Regions from separate parts of the Paenibacillus sp. MCAF9 genome, predicted to be linked through region 3. Evidence: riboswitches for the same ligand, from Rfam matches in the RefSeq annotation. Region 3 holds a riboswitch; each other region holds the start of a gene.
The links. Region 3 has a riboswitch for cyclic di-GMP ahead of AB4Z45_RS17650 (hypothetical protein). Riboswitches for the same ligand answer to the same signal wherever they lie in the genome.

Region 1: linked by a shared signal. The riboswitch ahead of AB4Z45_RS15340 (SpaA isopeptide-forming pilin-related protein) and the one ahead of AB4Z45_RS17650 (hypothetical protein) in region 3 are both predicted to bind cyclic di-GMP.
Region 2: linked by a shared signal. The riboswitch ahead of AB4Z45_RS27185 (transglutaminase-like domain-containing protein) and the one ahead of AB4Z45_RS17650 (hypothetical protein) in region 3 are both predicted to bind cyclic di-GMP.
Region 4: linked by a shared signal. The riboswitch ahead of AB4Z45_RS13060 (methyl-accepting chemotaxis protein) and the one ahead of AB4Z45_RS17650 (hypothetical protein) in region 3 are both predicted to bind cyclic di-GMP.

Annotation. Positions count from the first base shown of each region.
Region 1 is NZ_JBFREL010000007.1:286,237-292,037, reverse strand. It holds gene flgM (flagellar biosynthesis anti-sigma factor FlgM) at 1-8, opposite strand, end outside; gene AB4Z45_RS15360 (TIGR03826 family flagellar region protein) at 117-533, opposite strand; gene AB4Z45_RS15355 (ComF family protein) at 648-1,532, opposite strand; gene AB4Z45_RS15350 (DEAD/DEAH box helicase) at 1,529-3,772, opposite strand; gene AB4Z45_RS15345 (glycosyltransferase family 2 protein) at 3,966-4,427, opposite strand; cyclic di-GMP riboswitch class II at 4,673-4,756, shown strand; gene AB4Z45_RS15340 (SpaA isopeptide-forming pilin-related protein) at 4,788-5,801, shown strand, end outside.
Region 2 is NZ_JBFREL010000030.1:127-5,927, forward strand. It holds gene AB4Z45_RS27185 (transglutaminase-like domain-containing protein) at 178-987, opposite strand; cyclic di-GMP riboswitch class I at 1,000-1,078, opposite strand; cyclic di-GMP riboswitch class I at 1,130-1,208, opposite strand; gene lysS (lysine--tRNA ligase) at 1,377-2,897, opposite strand; gene greA (transcription elongation factor GreA) at 3,066-3,542, opposite strand; gene AB4Z45_RS27200 (hypothetical protein) at 3,683-3,958, opposite strand; partial or broken gene AB4Z45_RS27205 (hypothetical protein) at 4,010-4,066, opposite strand; partial or broken gene AB4Z45_RS27210 (tRNA-dihydrouridine synthase) at 4,096-4,244, opposite strand; gene AB4Z45_RS27215 (helix-turn-helix domain-containing protein) at 4,303-4,515, opposite strand; gene folK (2-amino-4-hydroxy-6-hydroxymethyldihydropteridine diphosphokinase) at 4,467-5,024, opposite strand; gene folB (dihydroneopterin aldolase) at 4,999-5,385, opposite strand; gene folP (dihydropteroate synthase) at 5,447-5,801, opposite strand, start outside.
Region 3 is NZ_JBFREL010000010.1:54,325-60,125, forward strand. It holds gene AB4Z45_RS17640 (S-layer homology domain-containing protein) at 1-2,169, shown strand, start outside; gene AB4Z45_RS17645 (copper amine oxidase N-terminal domain-containing protein) at 2,269-3,228, opposite strand; gene AB4Z45_RS17650 (hypothetical protein) at 3,253-3,987, opposite strand; cyclic di-GMP riboswitch class I at 4,341-4,425, opposite strand; gene AB4Z45_RS17655 (lipopolysaccharide biosynthesis protein) at 4,609-5,801, opposite strand, start outside.
Region 4 is NZ_JBFREL010000006.1:168,950-174,750, forward strand. It holds gene AB4Z45_RS13045 (prenyltransferase) at 1-98, opposite strand, end outside; gene AB4Z45_RS13050 (hypothetical protein) at 172-1,215, opposite strand; gene AB4Z45_RS13055 (HSP90 family protein) at 1,212-2,984, opposite strand; gene AB4Z45_RS13060 (methyl-accepting chemotaxis protein) at 3,142-4,899, opposite strand; cyclic di-GMP riboswitch class I at 4,985-5,069, opposite strand; gene AB4Z45_RS13065 (DUF1836 domain-containing protein) at 5,142-5,801, opposite strand, start outside.

The sequences.
Region 1 (5,801 bases), on a different contig from region 3:
ATTTTCATTGTTTACCCACCTCATTATTTACAGGAACTAAAAAAGCCGATTACCTTTACAAGTATTATCGGCTTCAGTCAAGTGAAATTTTATAGTCATCAAAATATTAACTTAAATCATTTATCGTTGTATCTCTCTAAACCTTTATAAACACCCGTTTGCTTGTAAGCACTTTTTAAATCTTCTTTTCGCGATATGTCTTGGAACATCTGCTTCTTGTCCTTCTCAATTCTATTGCGACAAGTGTCGCAAAGATGATTATCACGAATCAGAGTTCCGCAAGATTCACAAGGGTATGACATATTAGGTGCATTCATAATGGAGATGCGTCCCTCGCGTATGAACTTCGTAATTTGTTTAATCGAAACACCCGTAGCATCAGATACCTCAGTAATAATTGAGCCTCTAAATTCACGCAAATAGTTTGCGCAAAGCTCATACTCTTTATCAATATCTCGCATGCATGCCGGGCATACGTCTCTAAAGTTTTTTGCAAAAAGCTTACCGCAGCGAGGACAATTATCTAGGTTCATCGCTCTGAGCCCTCCTTTTTTTGTAAAACCATACTAGCTATTAGTTACATTCTAATCGATAGCACTAACTTTTTCACTATGAATCTAATTATTAGATCTATCAGCCTAGCTGGATTATGAACGAGCCCATGTCAAAATATAGATATCGAGCGAAAGCTCCATATAATGGTGCAGAGCCTTAGAGCAGGCTTCTGCTGTGCTTCCAGTTGTGTAGATATCATCGATTAAAAGTATACGAATAGCTTTATCGTTTAGATGCTTCTTGCTATGTGATTCAGAGGCTAATAAGCTCAAATTGTTCGTATTCACTTCAAAGAGAGATTGCGTATCGCGCATTCTTTCGGAGCGCGTTTTGAAGCTTTGCTTCTCTGAATGCCGCGAACGAATGAGCAATTCCATAATCGGAAGCTGAAAACGCCTCGCGATATGGCTGGCTAGCTGCTCCGCTTGGTTGAACCCCCGATCAGCTGCTCGTTCTTCACTTACAGGAACGTAGGTAACAGCATCCCAGCAGTCTGCTATCGATATTTTTGGTTTGCGGCTGCTGCTGCTTGCCACGATAGACTGTTGAATAATTTCAAAGGTCATCGCCTCGAAAGCAGGCAGAAGCATATCCCCGAGCAAAGGAGCAAGCTGCTCATTGCCCCTATATTTGTACAAAGCGAGCATCGCTCGCATGGCTTGATTATAATGAACCGCGCTGCGGTTGCATATGAATGCGCCATGCGGACGACGTATGCAGTCTTCGCATGGGATGCCGCGCCCGCATCTACGGCAGGCGATGCGGGTCAGCCATGGTATTGCGGAGAGGCACGCTCCGCAAAGGGATTTGCGAAGCTGGGTCGTCAGCTTCGCGTGGTTGTAGCTGCTCGCGCTGCGAGCCTCGCTTTGCGGTTTGCCGCATAGGAGACATGCGGCAGACGTTGGAGCGAGCAGCTGCGCGGATGTGGTGAAAGCGGATTGCAGACGCTGCAGCCATGCTCTTGGCGAGACGTTCATTTCGGCGAGCCTCCTTTGGCTGTGGGGAGCAAGTAGCCTTGCTTGCGAGCCATGCGGTTCATCGTTTGAATATGGCGTACAGCCTGCAGCTGTGGTCGATTGCGATCATGGCTGCAAAAGTACACACGACCGAATGGATCATCCGCAGAGCGGCCTGCTCTTCCAGCCATTTGAACCAGTGAAGCCTCGTCAAATAACCTTCCGTCCGCATCAAGGATGTAAACATCGCTTTTAGGAATCGTTACGCCCCTCTCTAGAATAGTAGTTGTGACTAGTACTCGTATATCCCGCGAGCGAAAACGCTGCACCTTCTCCGTTCGTTCTTCATCCTGTGAAGAGGTTGCCGCAACAGCAGCATGTGAAAGAGCAGCACGCAATAAAGCCGCCATAGGCTCGGTTTGAGCAATTTGCTGCACGAATACAAACAGCTGAGCGCCTCGATCAAGGGATGATACCATGGCTGCTAGCAGCTTTGACGACAGCTTGCGGTGCTGAAGCATCTGCTTTACTGTCGGCGTTTGAAGAAGCTTGGGCACAGGAAGCGGATGACGATGATAACGAACAGGTACTCTTGCATGAGGCAGCTTCCCGCGTTTTGCTGCTCTTTGCAGCTCACTTGGCGGCGTAGCAGACAGCAGCAAACGAGCAGCGCCTGGCGCACAGCTTTTGTCTGCTGCAAAATGCAGCAGCGGATCGCCCGCAAAAGGAAACGCATCCAGCTCATCCACTACAACGAGATCAAAGCCTTGATAAAACCGCATCAGCTGATGCGTAGTCGCAAGCGTAATATCTCCGCTTTCCCAGCGCTGCTCACTACCACCGTATAATGTTACGACTGACGCCTTAGGAAAAGCTTTCCGAATACGCGGGTCAAGCTCGATCACCACATCACGGCGCGGTGTGGCAATAAGCGCCTTCCCGCCGCGCAGCAGGACAGACTCCACAAGCGGAAAAACCATCTCCGTTTTGCCCGCTCCTGTTACAGCCCAAAGAAGAAACTCTCTCATCTGTCGCTGCTTGTCCAGCTTTGATAAAGCCGCATCTATCGGCGGCTCTTCCACAAACTGCAGCGCCTTGGCTGCTGCAGCTGTCTGCGCAGGGCTAAGCCCCCATTTATCAAGCCGCTGTTTATACGACAGCGGCCTCAACCCCTTACCAGAGCCGCGAACCGTCGTCTCTGCCCAATTCAACCCCGCGCGCTGCCCCGTAATGAGCAGCTCACATTCCCGGCTTCGCCCCATTCCAATGCACGCCATACAATAGGCGCAGTGCCTCCCGCACGCTGCACATGCCGTGCGGTGCATTTGCGCCTCGCCGCTCCCACAGCGCAAACAGCTGCGCTCGCGCCTGCGGCGCCCCAAAGCGTTCAATCGCCCGCCACCAACGGCGACGATTGATCCGCTCAGGCGCACCTGCCCGAGCAGCGAAGCAAGCTGGAGCAATTCTCTCCAGCTTGCCGCGGCACCGGGACAGCTTGCGCTAGACAACAGGGCGTGCGCCTCGCTTCGCAAAAGCGCACGTCCCTGCAGCATACCCGCGGCAAGCTTCGCTCCTGCCGCGATCTCTCCCAGCTCTTCAGCGCTATAAACTCCCGCTTCCTCGCCACCCACACGCTTAGCGCTGCTACGCTTTTCACCATTATTCGCAAGCACTGCTCCTCCTATTTCCCCAACCACAGCGCCCCTTACCTTCTCCCACCTCTCCACTAAACCAAAAAGCTTCTCTATCGCCAACGCTCCTTTCCGCTTCCCTCGACTACTCAAAAAGCGCCAACGACTCCCCAAACTAATCTTGCTATTTTCACCTGCTTGCTCTACTTCTCCACTGTATTTCCGATAATTTCTCTCCAGCTCGCTGTATTTCTGTTTACTACTATTCAACCCGCCAGTTGCTGCATCTCCACCCGCCCCATCAGCTTTTGCCTCCTCCGCACATGCGGCCAATAGCTCAATCGCCTCATGATCAGCATTTCGTCCTCCTTCATTCAAGCTTTTACTCGCACTGTTTCTGCCGCCGCTGCCACGTTTAATAGCCGCATCCCAAAGCTCCACTGCAATGCACGCATCCCCGAGCGGCAGTTCTTCTTTTAGCAGCCATCCCTCCTCTGCGATCTCGTTGTTCAAGAATCCCGCTTCACCAAACGCTCCATGCATCCAGAAGTATTTATCCACCATTGCCTTGATAGTCAGTCGAGCCTGCCAGCAGCCTTTCACTTTAACAACATACAATTGAGCCTTCATCTCTATTCGCTCCCTTGACACTTTATAGAACTGACTTCATTATTCATCTGTTAAGTTAAATACGGCCTCTCCCTTCCCAGACAAAAGGAGAATGATGTTGGAAAGCACTGTAAACAAAAAAAGCACACCCAACAACGCATTTGCGTTATTGAGTGTGCTTCACTCCGACTATTTCATTACCGTAGATTATATACTAAAATGGCATTTTCGACAAATCTGTCGGATTTTGCAAATCAATTAGCACCGCATGATCAGAAAGCGACACAACTCCTTCTGCCTGGAGCAGCCATAGCAGCTGAGTTCCATCCACACCCTCTGTTTGAGAGCGCTTACTGCCTTCGCTTTCAGACAAAGGATTAGATCCATTAGAGTGAATCCTGACCTCATCGCCCTTTCTAGCTAATCGTTCAACAATAGCCAGTGTCTCCTCTGTAACCCCTTGATCTACGATCGTCAAACGAACGTTTTTTCCCATTCGCCGAGAGAAAGAAAACAGCGAACGTACATACCATTCCATATTGTTTTGCTGAACGTCAGCTACGAGCACATAATGCTTGCTGGATTGCTGGCGCCCTCGCCAAATTCGATACGCCAGATGCACCGACAATGCAGCCAAAGCATAACAGCCAATAACAAGAAGTAGAAGTTCAAACATGGCGGCCACCTCCTCTTTGTGACACTATATGCCATGAAGAGCCCACTGGTTCCGCAATCAAGGGACAAGGTGACAAAATGTGTGTTATGCCAAAAATATATCCTGCTTTATGATGATTATTAGTCATTTTCTGACAAAGAAACACCCTTGAGCAATTTCCAATACATGTTATCATTTTAATATGAAAGCATGCATATCTAACCGGTGCACGCATATAGAAAGGGAGAGTGGATTTTCACAATCAAAATAACTAGGGAAGCGATGAAGTATAATCTACAATTGGACACTTGGATTATATGGAGCTAGTAGTGTAACCGGCCCTCTTGGAACCCCACTACGTATCTAAGAGGAGAGTGAAAGATGCGTTATTTTAGGAAAAAAATCAGTTTAGCCCTGGCTCTGTTATTAATTTTTTCGTTGTCGCTTAGTTCCCTTGCCATGGCGGAAGGTGATAGCAATCAAGGTACAAATGCTGCGGCACTCGTAGATGAGAATAGCTGTCCACAGTATTCATCGGATCGCAAGGATGTCATTGCCACGCATTCCAATATCGTAGTCAATAATAACGGAACAGCTACCGCTACGTTCCAGACGACAAAAGATTGTGTTAGAGTCAGTTTCTCCGGCTATGAAGGCCCTGCTGACTGGGCACCTGGACCCGGCGATACAACCATTCCATACAACAAGCAAACATTTTTTGAGGGACAGTCTATTATATATCCAAAAGCAGGTACTTACTCCGTTACGATTAACATTCCCAGATGCTTGCCTTATCAATTAGATATCTATAGCGGAGATTTAATTAAGACATTAGGTCCCGGCGCTCATGGTGACAAAATTTTAGCATGGAATCTAAAGCTTTCGAACAGCTGTACGGGCAGTATCATCATCAACAAATTTTTAAATAATGTCGAAGGGGCTCCTCATGTTGGCATTACCTTCGAGCTTTGGAAAGACGGTAAATTAGTCAAAAGCGGCGTTACCAATAGTAACGGTATTCTGCAATTCAACGAATTGCCTATCGGCACCTACACATTAAAAGAATTAACCTTAGATGGCTTTACCACCGATTTAGTGGCTACCCAGCAGATCGTAGTAACCACAGATAACTCTGTGCGAAAAGCAGTTATCAATACGGCTAAGCTCAAACTTGAAACGGCCTGCTCCGCCGACCCGAATAAAACAAGAGCTTGGAAAGTAACCAATGAGAGTAACATTGAGGTTTCTTATTCATGGGAAGTTCCGAATTCTGCTCAAACAGGAAATGGCGTAATTCCTGGAAAAGGTTCCGTAAGCTTTTCAACGAATACGGAGCTTGTCAACCCAACTGATCCACAAGCTGTACCTAATACGCTGAAGATCCATTGGGGCAAG
Region 2 (5,801 bases), on a different contig from region 3:
ATAATATATCATAGGCGTATATAGCATTGCAAGTTTTTTTTTCATTATCTACGAAAAAGTTTTCAACACTCCTATTTGCCTTCTATTTGCGTAATCGTTGCTTCGCTTCCTCCTCACCTATATTGAAGAAAGACATAAAAAAACGAGCTCTGCGATTTCCGCAAGCTCGTATGACTTCTAATATGTTTTTGTAACTGTATATTGAGCTGCATCCTTGATAAGCTCATACTTTTTCTTGCCCTTCTTTAGACCCGCATCAACTGTCGTATCAATCGTAACCCATTTCCCATCCAAGTATACTTCGTTCCAAGCATGATAAACATCCACATAAGTAGATTGTCCCATCAAGAGCTTCGTAGGAATATCCACGCTCCGCAGCATTGCCGCAAACAATGAAGCGTATCCGTAGCAGATATCCTTTCTCGATTTAAATGTGCGATCAATATTGGGGAGGTAATCAACTGACAGATTAGCAGCTAATTGATTATCATAACTTACATTCGTAATAATATACTCGTAGATTGCCTTTACTTTCTCCATATCCGTTTTTTTATTGCTCGCTAATTCTTTTGCCTTGACGATGGCGCTGCTCGCATTCGACCAGTCAATGTTCTGGATGGAATTCAAGTACAAAACCTTGTTGTCTTTTAAATCAAGCGTCACGGTTTCTTTCTTCGCCAGTTTGTATTTGTTGCCTGTTGTATTCTCTAGAACAGATATCGTATATTCGCCATTGCCAAGCTGCAATGGAAACTTCTCAGCTGTTTTTCCGCTGGTTAGATTATATGTATAATTTGATGCGCCTTTTGCGATCATAAGCTTCGTTTTCACTTTAGTGCTCACTGCATATTGTACGGAGACAACACCTTTATCTAAATTCCCCGTGTTGAGCCAATCAGAAGAGTCCGCTTCATTTGCCTGAACGACCGTTACATGGATGGATGCAAAAAGAACAAAAGCTGCGATGACTAACATAAATTTACGCATGAATATACTCCCTTCGGTAGCTGGCTGCCATCTTACGGAAGGCCCTTTAGCTTTGCGTCCCTACCTTTCGATAGGTTTGCCATTATCGTGTGAAGCGCTTTGTGATGAATTTCCCCTATACAAACAAAAAAAAGCCTGTTCATTCGGTAGCTGGCTGCCATCATACGGAAGGCCCTTTAGCTTTGCGTCCCTACCTTTCGATAGGTTTGCCGTTATCGTGTAGCGCTTTATTAGTTCTATTCTACCATATGAATCTAGCAAATCAATAGATTGTACTACAATATCAATCATAATTTGAATGTTTTTAAGGATTGTTGTTGCAAATTCTCGATATTAGAAAAAAAAAGAACCGTTGGCTGCTAAAAGCCAAACGGTTTCTTGTTTCTTTCTTATTCAGCAGAACGCTGATCTCTCATATGAGGGAACAACAGTACATCACGAATAGATGGAGCATCTGTTAGAAGCATGATCAATCGGTCGATACCGATTCCTAGTCCGCCTGTTGGCGGCATGCCGTATTCCAGAGCGCGGATAAAGTCTTCATCCATCTCATGCGCCTCGTCATTTCCATGCTCACGCTCAACAAGCTGCGACTCGAAACGCTCACGCTGATCGATCGGATCGTTAAGCTCCGTAAATGCATTAGCATGCTCACGTGCTACGATGAATAGCTCAAATCGATCGGTGAAGCGTGGATCCGCTTCGCTCTTCTTAGCAAGCGGCGAAATAGCAACCGGATGTCCTGTAACAAAGGTTGGCTGAATAAGCGTATGCTCACCGAACTGTTCAAAGAAGGCGTTGAGAATATGACCAAATGTCATATGCGGATCAACGGCAACTTTGTGTTCTTTCGCCAAACGATGGGCTTCCTCGTCGCTCATTTCCACGCCGAAATCTACGCCAGTCGTTTCTTTGACAAGCTCAACCATGCTGACACGGCGCCACTGAGGCGTCAAATCAATCTCTTGGCCTTGATAAGTGATTTTTGTTGTTCCAAGAACCTCTTGTGCAATATGTGCGATGACATTCTCTGTCAATGCCATAATATCCTTGTAATCAGCATAAGCCTCGTAAAGCTCAATCATTGTAAACTCTGGATTGTGGCGAGTCGAAATCCCCTCATTCCGGTATACACGGCCGATCTCATATACTTTCTCCAATCCGCCTACAATTAGTCGCTTCAAATGAAGCTCGATTGCAATACGCATGTAGAGCTGCATGTCCAGCGCATTATGATGCGTTTCGAAAGGCCGTGCTGCAGCACCGCCTGCAATGGAATGCAGTGTTGGTGTTTCTACTTCTAAATACCCGCGGGAATCTAGGTAGCGACGCATGGATTGAATGATTTTGGAACGAGTAATAAAGGTTTGTTGGACGTCGGGATTCACGATAAGGTCAACATAACGCTGACGATAACGAAGCTCTACGTCTTTTAAGCCATGATATTTATCAGGCAATGGAAGAAGCGACTTTGTCAAAACTTCAATATCACGTGCTTTGACAGAGACTTCGCCTGTATTCGTTTTGAATACAACGCCTACTACGCCAATGATGTCACCGATATCTAGCAAATCAAAAGCTGCAAACTTATGCTCTTCAACGGAATCTTTACGAACATATATTTGAACCTTGCCGCTCAAATCTTGAATCGTAGCAAAACCCGCTTTGCCCATGCCGCGTTTCTGCATAATACGGCCAGCAATACGTACTTCAACCGCTTTTTCTTCTATTTCTTCTTTGCTGAGCTCTTCATAGGCTTGTACAATATCTTTGGCGTTATGAGTACGTTCGAACTTTCGGCCAAATGGATCCACACCTAACCCTCTAAGCTCGTCCAATTTGTTTCTGCGAATTTGCAAGAGCTCACTTAGCTCCTGCTGTTCATTGTTTTCTTGTTCCACTTCTTTCATCTCCTTGATCATTCGGCAAAAGCAAGCAGCTGTCACCGGATTCATGCAGCAAAATCTCGTTTCGCAATAAAATATAAGCAATGTATAGACCTGTAATATACGTTCTTATATTTTAAACGTTCAAAAAGCTTCCTACAAGGAAGCTTTTTGAACCGCTCATAGCAAACATTATTTTTTGATATCGAGAATTTTGTATTGAATAATGCCGACTGGTACGCTAACTTCGACAACGGTGCCTTTTTTCTTGCCTAGAATCGCTTTACCAACCGGGCTTTCATTTGAAATCTTGTTTTGCAAAGGATCGGCTTCCGCTGTACCAACAATGGAATAATCCATTGTGTCGCCATACTCCATATCCTCAACCGTTACGATCGAACCGATGCTCACGGTATCAATATCAATATCGTCATTATTTATAATACGCGCATTGCGCAACATTTTCTCAAGGGTAAGAACGCGGCCTTCGATAAATGCTTGCTCATTCTTCGCATCTTCATATTCCGAGTTTTCGCTTATATCACCATAGCCAATTGCTACTTTAATACGTTCAGCTACTTCACGACGCTTGACCGACTTTAGGTTCTCTAATTCATCTTCGAGCTTTCGCAGCCCTTCTTGAGTCAGAATGATTTGCTTATCGTTCATCTTTCCGATTCTCCTGTCATGTGACTAATTTTTCATACCTTGTATGAATTCACTGTTACCTAATATATTACGCTTCTTATTCCTCATACCAACTGTTGTTTGAAGCGCTCTTGATGTCTTCGTTAGATTATATTGCACGATTATATTGCAAAGTTACCCTGAATGTCAATCAAAGCCAGACGACCCATTGAAACCGTTTCATTTCTGAAATGTAGAGCAGAAGCCGCATGATAGCGGCTTTTGTCGAATGGTGTCGACTCGCTCCCGTTACGGGGTAAATCGCATAACCGATCTATTTGTATTTTAGTAAGCGTCTTCTTCTGCAGAACCCGCTTCTTTGCTGAAACAGCACTGACAGCTTGGAATTCTTCGTCCTCTCCAAGCGAGTGAACGTAGTTTTCCAAAATCGCTACCATCGGATCACGGCCGGAATGTTCGAGCAGCCTTTTTGCATCCTCTGGTGAGAAAACGTCGCCATTCCCAATTACGGGAATCGATACCGCTACTTTGACATCCTTTATAATGTCCCAATTAGCCTTACCCGTATACTACCATGCAAAATGGCCTTGTCGCTTACCATCTCCGCACATACAAGACCCGTTCCAAACTCCTTGGCAATTAATCAAAGGCAGGATAGCACACGCTTGTCATCGGCGCTAGCACCACTCTATTCTTCATTTCGATGCCACCGATTTTCAGCATGTCACTCCTTCCTCCTCTTCTAATTGCTTAATGTTCATGTCTTGTGTACCAGACAGCACTATTCACGGTTATCAGACATTAATTCCTCATAGCTGATTCCGAGCGTCTTAGCGATATGATTTAATAACTTCGTATCCGTCTTTCTTGTTCCTCGCTCCAATGAGCCAAGAACGGCCACCGATACGCCAAGCTCCTTGGCCAGCTCCTGCTGAGTATAGCCCTTCAGCTTTCGAAAGGCTCTGACGCGCTGCGCCAATTGATTGTTTTCCATAACGTAATGCCTTCCTTTCCATCCAGAAGCGCTGCTTCAGATACTGCGCTTACCTCGGACTGCAGCCGATGTGTTTGATCCAAAACATCATGCAGCGGAACGAGAACGAACGACCGCTCCATCATACGCGGATGCGGCAAAGTTAATTCCTCTTGATCCATTCTGACATTATCGTATAGGAGCAGATCAAGGTCAATGGTTCTCGGTCCCCAACGAATTTGTCGAACTCTACCGAGCTGCTGCTCGTACTCCAAAAGCTGACGTAAAAGCATTAATGGAGATAGTGTCGTTCGTACAGCTAATGCCATATTGATAAAGGGAGGTTGCTCTGTGTAGCCTACCGGATCAGTCTCATACATGCCCGACACTCTGCTTACCACGATGTTCGGGTGCGCATCGATGAGGCTAATCGCTTCCAGCAGCAGTTGCTCACGGTCTCCCATGTTAGATCCTAAAGCAATATATGCCTCTGCCTGTGCGCCATCAAGCGGGAATTGTTCGTCCATCATTGTCCCGCTTTCTGCGCAGTTCTACCGTTACTCCGTCAAAATGGATATCAAACGGCGGGTTTGGCTTCGTTACTCGAACCGTCACTTCATTTACCATAGTATAAACTTCCAGTACTTGCGATGCAATGTGACCTGTTAAAGCTTCGATAAGCTTAAACGGAGGGCCCTCTACAATCGTTTTCGTAAGAGCGTGGATTTCTGCATAATTCACCGTACTGTTCAAATCATCGGTTAACGCCGCTTGCTCCAAATCCATATTGAGCTCAACATCCACATAATATTTCTGGCCTAGCTTGTTTTCTTCAGGAAATACGCCGTGATAGCCGTAAAACCTCATCCCTTTGATCATCATTTTATCCAATATAGTCACTCTCCTAACGATGTAGCTTATTTTAAATAAGAAACGAAATTCAACAACACAATTAATATCGATATAAAATAGCGTCCGTCATAAGCGCGGTACGCTTAATTGCACGCACATCATGCACACGTACGATTTGGCAGCCATGCGCAATGCCAAGAGCAACCGTCGCAGCCGTTCCCTCAACAAGCTCATCAACAGGCAGATTCAGCGTCTGCTTAATGAAACGTTTACGCGAGGTGCCAAGCAGCACCGGATACCCAAGTGCATGCAGCTCGGATAGACGGCCAAGCAGCTCCAGATTATCCTCATAGGTTTTGGCAAAACCAATACCCGGATCTAGCCAGATTTGATCTTCAGCGATGCCAGCCGTTCGCGCAATGCTTACACTGCCCTGCAAATCTGCAAGTACATCG
Region 3 (5,801 bases):
GAAGAGCTGAAAGCTGGTTCCAAAACGGAAATTACAACATCTACTCTTAAAGGAATTGATATATTCGGGCTAGACAGTACAGGTAAGTTAACGGTCACCGACAACCAAAGATTTCTAAAAATAGGATTGGTTAATGATAAAGATGATGAGATTCAACGGTACAGTATTCCTGAATTCATTATATTTAATAATGGCTCGAGCTTAGGTTCAAAGGATATTTTACCAGAGAAATCAAAAATTGTTGTTAAAAATAGCAGAGGAATAGTTATTTTTGACAACTCAGATTCTAGAAACCTTCCTGAATGGATTTATATTGAAGAGGACGGCGAATATACGGTAACCGCATCCGTTACACTAGAAGGCAGAACCTTCACCTTAAATAAAAAAATTAAAGTTAGCACTGTTGGTGAAGAAGTTACAGAACCGGAAACGAAACCAACACCAACTCCAGACACGGGACCTGGACCGGGAACTGGACCAGGAGTTATCCCAACACCGTCTCCAACACCAGTAAATGTAGATAAAGGTTTACAAGATCTGCTAGAGAACAGCAAGTCCGATAAAGACAAAGCTGACAAAGCAGCGGATCTCATTAACGCTCTTGTTAACTCAGTAAAGGATGTCAAGGATAGCAAAGAAGCTGAAAAGTCTGTTCAGAATGTATCAGCAACGCTTGCTTCGGCATCTAAACTGCTTGAATCTATGCAAACAGCTAGTGAGAAAGCTAAAGTAGCGGCAACTATTACAGAGATGGTTAACAATACAAAATATGCTTTTGAACAAGTTGAGAATGGTCCGAAAGCGATCGAACTAGCTAAAGCTATCATCAAGGACACTGCTTCTGTTCTAAAAAACCTAGGTAACATAGATGCAGCACAGATCGATGCACTTAAAGATTCACTTGTTTCACTTAGTAAAAAAGCAGTAGAAAAAGCTGCAACCGTCACTCTGGATAACAAGGATGTCAAAGTACATGGCAATGCGCTTACGACATCGCTTGACGCGAAGAAAATCGAACAACAGCTAGAAACAACGAAAAAAGCTTTGGATGAAACGATGAGAGACCTTACAGGCGCAGTCGGAGCAGACAAAGCAACGAGCATCAATCCAGTTGTAACCATTAATATTCCAAAACAAAGCGAGAACGTCACTAAACTCGCTGCTGAGCTGCCTTCTGAGATTTACCAAGCTGTGAAGGATAGCGGTCTTGCGGGACTTAAGCTCTCAATGGGCAACGTCGGCTTCACTGTTGAACCAGAAACATTCGGAAACGTAGCTAGCGGCCAAACGATCTCACTAGCAGCAGAAGTCTTGCATAATTTAACCGTAACTGCTCCAACTTCAGCCAAGCAAGTAGCAAACATACCTGTTATGGAGTTTAATGCATCGGTAAATGGCAAGAAGGTAGAAGCATTCAACAAACCAATTCCAGTATCATTTGATGTATCCAATATTGATACGACTAAATACTCGGAAGCGGATCTAGCTAACCTTACCGTTTACTTGTTGAATGAAAAAACGTTAACTTGGGAGCCCGTAGGCGGTCTTTATGATCCGATTACAAAAACCGTTAACGTAAATCGTGGACATTTTAGTAAATACACAGTTATGAAGGCTGGCCAAACGTTCACGGATATTGCAACAACACACTGGGCAGCGACAGCTGTAAATAGCCTTCTTAACAAAGGTGTACTTGATCAAACGACTACATTTAGTCCAAGCAAAAAAGTAACACGCGAGCAATTCGCTGCATGGCTCGTTCGCTCTTACGGTCTTGATGGGACCGGCCTAAGCCTCCCATTCAAAGACGTAGCTAAGGATAGCGAGTATATCGATGAAATCGCTGTGGCTTACGAACAAGGCCTAATTCAAGGTAAATCGGCAACTGCCTTTGAACCAAAAGCAGAAATTACTCGTCAAGAAATTGCTACACTCTTATCCAGAGCACTTACAACTTTCAACAGCAAGAAGCTAACTAGCGCAAGCACTGAACAGCTTAAAGGCTTCAAGGACAGCTCATCTATTGCCAGCTGGGCAAAAGATGGCGTTGCACTTCTTAAGCAGCAGAAGCTAGTAACAGGCTACCAAGACGGTACTTATAAGCCGAACCAAACCACGACCAAAGCGGAAGCGGCAGCACTTATCTACCGCATTTACACGGGTCAATAACACAAACTAAAGAGGCAGTAGAGAAGTCAATTAGACTTCACTACTGCCTCTTTTCTGTTCTTTTAGGCTAATTAAAACTATATCCGTATAGAAGCAATGCTACATCAAACCCTCTGCAATAGCTCTTCCTGCTTCAAGCTCTTTGTTAAACGCTTCTCTGTAGGAAGCAAGAACGTCTGTGCTATACCCATTCGCCGTCAACTTAGCTTTCGTATCTGTCATGATAACTTCAAATTTTGCAGAGCAATTGTCTACTTCTTGAAGTCCTTTAGCTTTAAGCTGAGCTTGAACCGTCTTATCCGTTGCCGCTACATACTGCAATCCAATATCCATAAGAGTTACCTTGCAGCTCTCTTTCAGCGCAGCAAGCTTGTTCTCTGCTTCTGCCGTAATTTGCTCGTACGTCGGTTTAACTGGTACGCTACCACCACCGGCATTACCCGTGCCGCCTGTACCACCAGAGCCTCCAGTTCCGCCACCCGTGCCTGGAAGGACTACTCCGCCGCCACCTTGCTCAGCTCGATATGCCGCTGACTCACCGCTAACTGTTTTCGTCGCCGGATCGTAGCTAATCTGCGTGCCTACTGATTCTGACAAGAAACGAATGGGCACATAGATCGAGCCTTTATAGGCATAGAGGGATTGACTAGCCGGCAATGCCTTCGTCTTTCCATTAAACACAAGAGTTGCATTAACTGGCTGTATTGCAATTGTAACGCTCGTTTGCGGCTTCTGGCTGCCCGTAGCGGCACTCTGCAATTGTTTCTTCAGCGCAGCAAGCTCTTTCTCTGTTGGCTCGGAGATCGTCGCTTTCGCACCATCCCAATTTACTGTTTTTAGCAGCGCGTAAGAAATATAACGAATCGGTACGTATGTACTTCCTTGATGAATAAATGAATATTGTCCATCGGGCAGTTTAAGCGCTTGTCCATCAAATTGCAGCTTAATGGGCTGTGTCTTTGTCTTAATTGTTTCGGTTGCTGCGGATGCAGCGGTTGCAAGTACAGATGACAACATCATTACAACCAGAAAAATAGATAGAATACGTGACTTTTTCATAGAGCCTCCTCAGAATAGTAAAGCTTACTTGTTTAGCGAGTTTGCAATTACTGCAAGCGCATTGGCTCTAGCACCAGCCTTCGCACTCTCGTATTGCGCGCTCCAATCCGGAAAGCTTTGCTCACCTAGATCGGCTGCTTTATACTCGCTCTTGGCATTGCTTATTAATTGATTGAACCTGGCATCACAATCGGCTTCCGCAGAAAATACCTTATTCAGGTATTTACTTTGAATAGTAGCAAGCGTGGCTTCTTCATCCCCGCTGAGCTCTTTAGCAATCTGCTTAACCAAGCTATTGCTAGTTGCTTGACACGAAGATTTCAGTTTTTCCAGCTTTGCTGTAACCGATGCATCAATCTCTTTTTTCTTTTGGGACTTATTTTCGGAGTTTGAAGATCCCTTATCCGGCTTTTGTCCCTTGTCTACATTATTAGACGCTTCATCTGGCGGCAAAGTTGCGCTCGGACTAGGTTTAAGGACTTCATCTGGCTGCGTCGTTGGAACTAGATCAGACTCTTGTGATGGAGTAGCATCAGGTTCTGAAGTCTGATCTGTCTGATTAGTAGATTGTTCATTGGGCTGCTCCGTAATCTTCGGTGACTCTTGTCCTGCATTGCTATCTGCAGCTTCTTCAAGACGCCCATTCAGTTCATCTACCTGATTTAACTTCGAATAGAGACTCATGCTTCCATAAATGACAATACCGATAACAACAAGAGCGCCTGCGATAATCAAAAGTGTTTTGTTCGTTTTTTTCATTGTTTTGGTTTCATATGAGCCACTAAAGAAGCAATGATTGCATATGAATCTCCTTTTTAAATTTTAAAATAAAAAAGCTGACGCTTCATAGTGACGGGGCGTCAGCTTGCGGATATAGCGTTTTCAGATCTGTTAACGACGCCACGTGCTAGTTCATGAGACAGCTGCTAGTTTATTTTTGTGATAAACAATCCTCAAATAAATTTCCATGCGCTTTTTCTCATCTAAGCAATCTTCCCACAGCAATTCATTGAATCCCATACAGAGCTGATGCCATTCACGTACAACGTTTGCGCGCATGAACATAATAATAACCTCCATGTTTCCACATAAACCACGCGGGAGGCACGATATTCGGTAGCTGGCTGGCAGTCTTTTCAAAGATAAGCCCCTGTAGCTTTGCGTCACCACTTTTCAATGGTTTTGCCTTTATCGTGTGGTTATGCGGTTGTTTTGTTTAATGGTATGGTAACAAATTTGTTGGGGGGTGTATAGGGTTTGTTGTAAGTCAAACAAATAGAATCAATCAACAAAATTAAAAAATTCAGTGATTCAATTACTAACTGATTTCAGTTTAAGTGTTTTTCGATTAATGTTTTTAAACAAGAATATAATAACCATTTAAATACTTTTTCGTCTAAGGTATTTGCTATACAATACTACAATCGGTTTTTTTGTGTATTCTAGACTAATAAAAATAATTACAACAAATATTATACAATTAATTAAAGATTTCACTATAATACTTATACTCAAATAGCTTATGATTAATTGTATTCCGATTAGTGTCAAAGCTAATGTCATCTTTAATCTTGGGTACGCAATACTCACAAACTTTCTCGTATCAATAACTCTTATTACCCACATAATAGCAAAACTTACCATTGTGGATATAGCTGCGCCATATAAACCGAAATGAGGTATTAATAAAAAATTTAGTAATATATTTACTGTCGCACCAATTAAGGAAGTATATAACGCACCCTTGGTTTTTTTCATAGCAACGTAATTCGTACCAATGAATGCAGAAAAACTAGAAAATACAACTGCTAAAACTAATATTGGAGTATACTTCCAAACAGAAGAAAATTCAACTGACACAAGAATATCTATAACAATCTTATTAAAAATCATATATAACGATGCAAATAGTATCATTAGAAAGAAAAATAGATTGAAAATATTAGAATGGAAATCATTTTTATTAGAACTTTCATTCTCTTCTATAGCAGATACTTGCCAAGCATTGAAAAAAATGGTATGAAAATTAGCAATTATGGATGGAAGTTTACTTGCTACTGCATATAGACCATTAGCACTTAGCCCTAAATAATATACTATTGTGTACCTATCTGAAATATTCATTACCCACCACATTATATTATTTGGTATCAGTGGGATACAATAAACAAACATTAGTTTCATTTTACCTTTATCTATATATTTCAATTTAATATACTTAATTGCGTTTGTCTTTATTATTAGAAAAAAAAGATCAATAGCATATGCGATAATTAATGAAATTAGATATCCTTGAACTCCTAGGTTCAAAAGAAGAATAAATAATAAATTAAATGCGACAAAAACAAATGTAAATATTATATCACTTGCCATAAACACTTTATTATAATTAATCGCTCTTGCAAATTGTTTTACTGAAGTATGTATTGCTTGTAGCAGAAATACAGAATAGAATATATAACCGTATTGCTCAATAAAGTTTATCTTTGTTATTAGAGGGTAGGCAGTAATCAATGAAATAAAACCTATTATTATAATAACTATACTATTTGTTAATACTTCTCCATAATTAT
Region 4 (5,801 bases), on a different contig from region 3:
CCGTTCCACACAAAAGCCCCCAGCGCACCTAACGCCACGGGAATAAGCATAACAGGAAGAACGCTCAGCCTGGATGCTTTCATAAATTGTTTAAACATAAGCTGCCACTGCCCTCTCTGTTGTCGATCGTTCAATTGAACCACTTCCATTTGCTATACGTCAACACATGGCTTAAAAATGGCTTAGTTTTTGAACTTGTTTAAGCTTCTGTTTGAGCAGCTCAGTGCAATAATGATTTTGGTTTCTCTGATCAAAAGCAGCAGCTAATTGTTCGGTATCCTTTACAATCATCTCATACGTAATATCGCTGCTGACATTCAGCTTTCTCCGACGGTTTTTTGCATGCCACAATTGTAGAAATGCTCTAGCTGAAATCATATACAACAACCGATCCCAGCCTACTTTCGTATCCAGCGCATATTGTACGGTTTGTTCAAACCATTTGGCGGCTTTATGAATGTCGGTTGCTGTGTAATAAGCAAGGAAGCTCCCATATTCACTTAAGTAACCAGGGCCCTTTAACAAACGCGCGCCTTTTTTTGCCATCTTTACAGCTTCATCTGCTTGCTCTGTCTCAAGGAGCGGGAGAAGCAGATGGCTGTACGTATTTTGCGGAATGGATTTGCAGGTCATTCGCCCATCCATAATAGGCTTCATGGCTTGCAGTCCTCGCCGATATCTGCCAACTGTAAAATGATAGTAGCCAAAGCCATTTTGCTCACAGGCGCTGCAATCAGACATTCCATCTCTAGCCGTCTTGCGCCAAAGCTCATAGTTTGCTTGAGCTGACTCATGATCGCCTTGAGATAGCGCGTATCGATGAAGACATTGATAATATGGGCGCAGGCTGTGACCGTATTGTAAGCATTTTGCCTTAAAATCATTAAAAATCGAAATGATTTGATCCGTACCAAATTGCGGAAACCGCCAAATTTGATTAACAAACCATTTATAGTGCCAAATAAGGGTGAAGCTCGAATAAGCAGTCGGATCTTTTTCAAACTGGGTTAAGCACCAGGTAAATGAAACAAGAAATCGCTCTTCATAGCCCGAATCAAGCGCTGCCTCGGAATAAGACATGCGGGCGTAATAGGAGTCTTCCTTCGTCATATGCAAATCGGCTATCCGAATAGCCTCCTCAAGCACCGCAAGCTTCTGTTTTCCCTGCGGCAAGCTCCATGCCTCGCTGCGCAATTGATCATATCGCTGCTTCATAGCTCTCGCTCACCAGCCTGACTAAGACCGATTTCCAGCACCTGCATAAACGATTTGTTCATTAACTTCAGCTCCTCAGGGCCAAGAGGATATTGACCAAGCAGCAAGGCCTGCGTATAAACGGTCTCAATGCTTAGCTTCTGCATATCCGCATTCTGACAAGTCATAGCCCGCTGCATAAGCGGATTGTTAAAGTTGTAGCAAATCGTCGCATACGGCACCTCATATAACTCATGGATGACGACATCCACAATGTTTGCGAACAAATCATTAGCTTCATCTTTCGTTTGCTCTGCCATTCTCAGAAAATTCACTTCATCATTTGTATTGTATAAAGCGGCCAAATCTACTGGCTCAAATCGCTTTACTACGCTTCTGCATTGAAATGGTGCTAGCAGCTGATCCGAGAGCTCCAGAAAGGAAAGAATGCTTTTATGCTCCGCTGGAGTTATGGATTGGAAGACGTTCGAGAAATTAATCGGATCTAGAACTAACGCCTCAATATCCTCATTCAGCTCAGGCAGCTTGCGCACAAGTTCAAAATCATGGACATAACCGCCGTTAATAACCATCACATTTTGCGCTTTGGCAACGCGAGCCACTTGGCGGAATTCATCAAGCGTTGAAGATACAACGATACGTTTGTTCTGTTCCAATATATCGCTCATCTTCATCATGCCAAATGAAGTCTCAAACGACAAGAAACGGATAAACAATCGATAAAGCTCATCATCTTCGGCAGCCATCGCTTTAATGGAAGCAGAATGAATAACAATAATTTTCCCGAATAGTTCAGGGTTTGATTCTGAAAGCTGGATCATATGCTGTTTAATGTTTTCGCCAATTTCATCCTTTACGGTGTGAAAAAGCTCATTTTCCATAAATGACTCCCGAGAAGCCGTTGGTCGAAGTCCATTCGTATTCATGATACACGTAACAAAAAAAGCCCAATCCGGAAGCATATTGTTAACTTGATCGGAAAGCAGCATACGTTTCATATATACCTTATGTTTTTTCTCGGCTTGCAAGCTTACAGCATAAGGAAGAATATAAGCGACACCCTCAAGCTCACCAATTACTGATTTTAAAGGTATGGCATCCAAGAAGGTTTGATACAAGTGATCTTCGCCATAGGTGAGCGCATCACTGCTATTCATGGACCACGGAGGAGTTTCCTCGTTAATCCTAATATCTGTTTTCCCTTCGGACAAATGAATCGGAACTGGCAGGAACTGACCATAATGGCTCATTAACTCCATCACACGATCCCATTCATAATAATCCTCGTAACCCTCCTTGCATGTCAAAAACACGGTGGTGCCGATTGGAGCATCCTTCTCAAGCTTGCGGATCGAGTACGTGCCGTCTGGCCGCCCGCGCCATTCTAAAGTATCGCCTTCTAGAGCGGAGCGGGTAATAACAACGATCTCGCCGCTCACTACGAAGCAGGACAGCAAGCCCACGCCAAATTGTCCAATATAGTCGTCTGCTGAATCCATTTCGTCACGCTTGGAGGTACTTCCGATTTGAGCCAAAAAAAGCTGGATTTCGGATTCGGACAAGCCTATCCCATTATCGTGAACGGCAATCGTTCGAGAACCGTAAATTTCAACTGTTACGCGTGCATCAAAGCGATGTCCAAGCCGTTTGCGTGCCGTTATCGCATCAACGCCATTTTGCAGTAATTCCCTAATGAACACGCCTGGGCTCGAATATAAATGCTTTGAGAGAAGCTCGATCATCCCTTGTAAATTAACTTGAAAGTTCATTTCGCTCATCCTGTCTCCCATAGTGGATCTGTTTTTTATTGGTTCCATTCATTGATTCGGCATTATACTCGCTTATCCTTCTTTATTTGCACAAAGAGGCAGGCAGCACCCCAAACCTATGGATGCTGCCTGCCTCACTCGATTATCATTTTGTTGCTTACACTTTGAAAACAGATGCTTTCTCCTTCAAATCCTGCGAGGAAAGTGAAAGCTTCTCCGCTAGGGTGCGCAAATCATCCGAAATATCATTTTGCTTAACAGAAAGCTCGCTCATATGTTCCATTTTGCCATTTACTTCTGAAGACGTAGTCAATAGCTTGTCTACTGCAGACACGATATGAGACATGCCTGTTGTGATTTCACTGATTGCCGTAGAAATCTCGCTCACTTGATCTGACAGCATGCTGCTTTGTGATTCCAGCGCTTGGAATGTGCTGCTTGCGGTTTCGGATGCTTGACGCGTCGTGTTAATAACATTCGCGAAGCTGCCGATCGTGCGGCTGCTTGCTGCCACGTCGCTTTGTATGAGCGTCAGCTCCTTCGTGATCTGCTTCGAGATCATATCGGTTTGACTGGACAGCTTGCGGATCTCGTCAGCGACAACAGCGAATCCTCTGCCATGCTCACCCGCTCTTGCCGATTCAATGGATGCGTTCAGTGACAACAAATTTGTCTGTGTGTTCAAATCCTGAATGCCGTTCAAAAACTTAGCGACATTGTTATATCGTTCATTCATCGTTTCGAAAGCTTCAGTTAGCTTTGAAAACTGGTCTACTGTTTCATTTACCATCGAGACCACGCCAGCCATCTGCTGCGTGCCGTTATGAGATGATTGCTTCATATTTTGCATATCATTGTTTATGTATTCACTCGAGGCAGCAATTTGCTGAGAGCTTGCTGAGATTTCTTCGGTAACTGCCGAAATGGATGAAGCATCGTCATACTGCGACAGCAACACTTTTCTGCCCAGCTCCACTTGGCCATTTACATCCTCTGATGCTTTTCGATTAATACCAATCATATTATCCATATTATTCGAAATGTGGAGCACGGATTCGCTCACTTCAAGCGTAGCTTTAATCGTTTCTCGCAGCTGATCGCCCATATTAGCCAAATCATGGTCGAGGTCGCCAAATTCGTCAGAGCGAACGAGTTTTTCTTGACTTGTAAAATCATTATTGCCATATTGCTTAATTCTTTTTGTAATGCCTACAAGTCCTGTTCTAATTGATTGTGAGATGACAAAAATCATAATGGCAGGCAGAATAGCAAGCAAAATGACATTAATAAGAACAATTACGTTCGCACTGGATATGTCTTTATTAAGAAGCTTCTGCGTCGCGTTAGCGTCTGCGGTCAAACGCTCGTGCATTGTATCGTTGGAATAACTTAGAATGACGGTATATACGCTTATTAGATTGCTTATGCGGAGCGATTTCTCATCTGATGATAATCCACTCACGTCTGTATTCGTCACTTTCAAGTTATCTAATGCAAGCTTAAGAACATTAACCTGATTCGCATAATAAGGACCATCTTCCGTTGCAGGCGGATATTTCTTATCCATATCGATAAGCTGTTTCTCTAATTCATCGATGTTGGCAGGCATCGTTTCCAAATCCTTCATGATCAGCGTTGCATCGCTTTTGCCATTTTCAATGGCATCTACCATTAGAAGCATCACTTTCAGCAGCCTATTCGATATACCCTGATAATTGCGTTCAGCACGCTGCAATTCCTCTGAACCTTCGACCGAGGTTGCTACTGAATGATTTTGAAAATAAATCAAAACGCCCGAGCCTACATTAAAAAGTGTGATGATTGCGGTAACAAGCAATAATTTGCTCGTTATTTTCTTCAAACTCAATTTCTTAAACAGTATTTTTGCTCTCTCTATCCTATCCTTAAAAACCATCCTGCTTGCTCTCTCCTCTGTCTCCTGAAAACAAAAAAAGCTATCCAGCCACAGGAGGCGGACAGCTCAGTTAGCTTATTATCCTTCCGGCGGTCTGGCAGCCATAGTGCGTACACCTTAGGCCCATAACTTTGCGTCCTTGTCTTTCAACAAGTTTGCCTTTTTCAGTTTGTCTATTTTGTAGTTTACAACTTAAACCAGTATAGGACTATTTAGTGAGTTTGTCATCCCTTGAACCATATTTATTCTGTGGCTAAAAATAAGGTTGCATTGCAATAACGCCTTGCTAACGAATGAAAATAGGAGGTTTGGATGGAAATAACCGCAACGAGCAAAATATTTCGCACCGCTTCCCATTGTTTTTCCGTTAAATTTGGCAATCTGCTTGCAAATTGATTCGCTGAAGAGCGAATGACATGCTCTGTCAATAAATCTTGATGCGGATTTTCCTTCAAATGACCGGAAATGTCGAGCAGTTGATCGTTATTCGCATCGAGCTCCTCAAACATACTGGTATAAGATGCATATAATTCAATAGGCCCAACTAAATCGTCTGCTTCATCCTCTGGTTTCTTGAATACGATCTCAAAAAGCTTGCGTATTGATTCAAAATCGAGATTTGACTTTAAATCATCAATAATGAATAATAACGCAGCTTGGTTCAGAGAATATTTTTTCCCAGCTTTCGGACAATCGAAATAAGGTTTGAAATCTCGCTTTACCCAGTTTTGCATGGAGGTAATCGACAGATTCGAATATTCGATTAGTTGGCCCAACGCAGCAATTTCATGAAGTGAAAAGCCTTTAATCTCATTTCCTTTAATGAGCTTTTCCATAATTGGAGGCAGCAGCGTAGACATAAATGCAGGCAGTCCCGTGCCTTTCTCCAAATCACATTGATG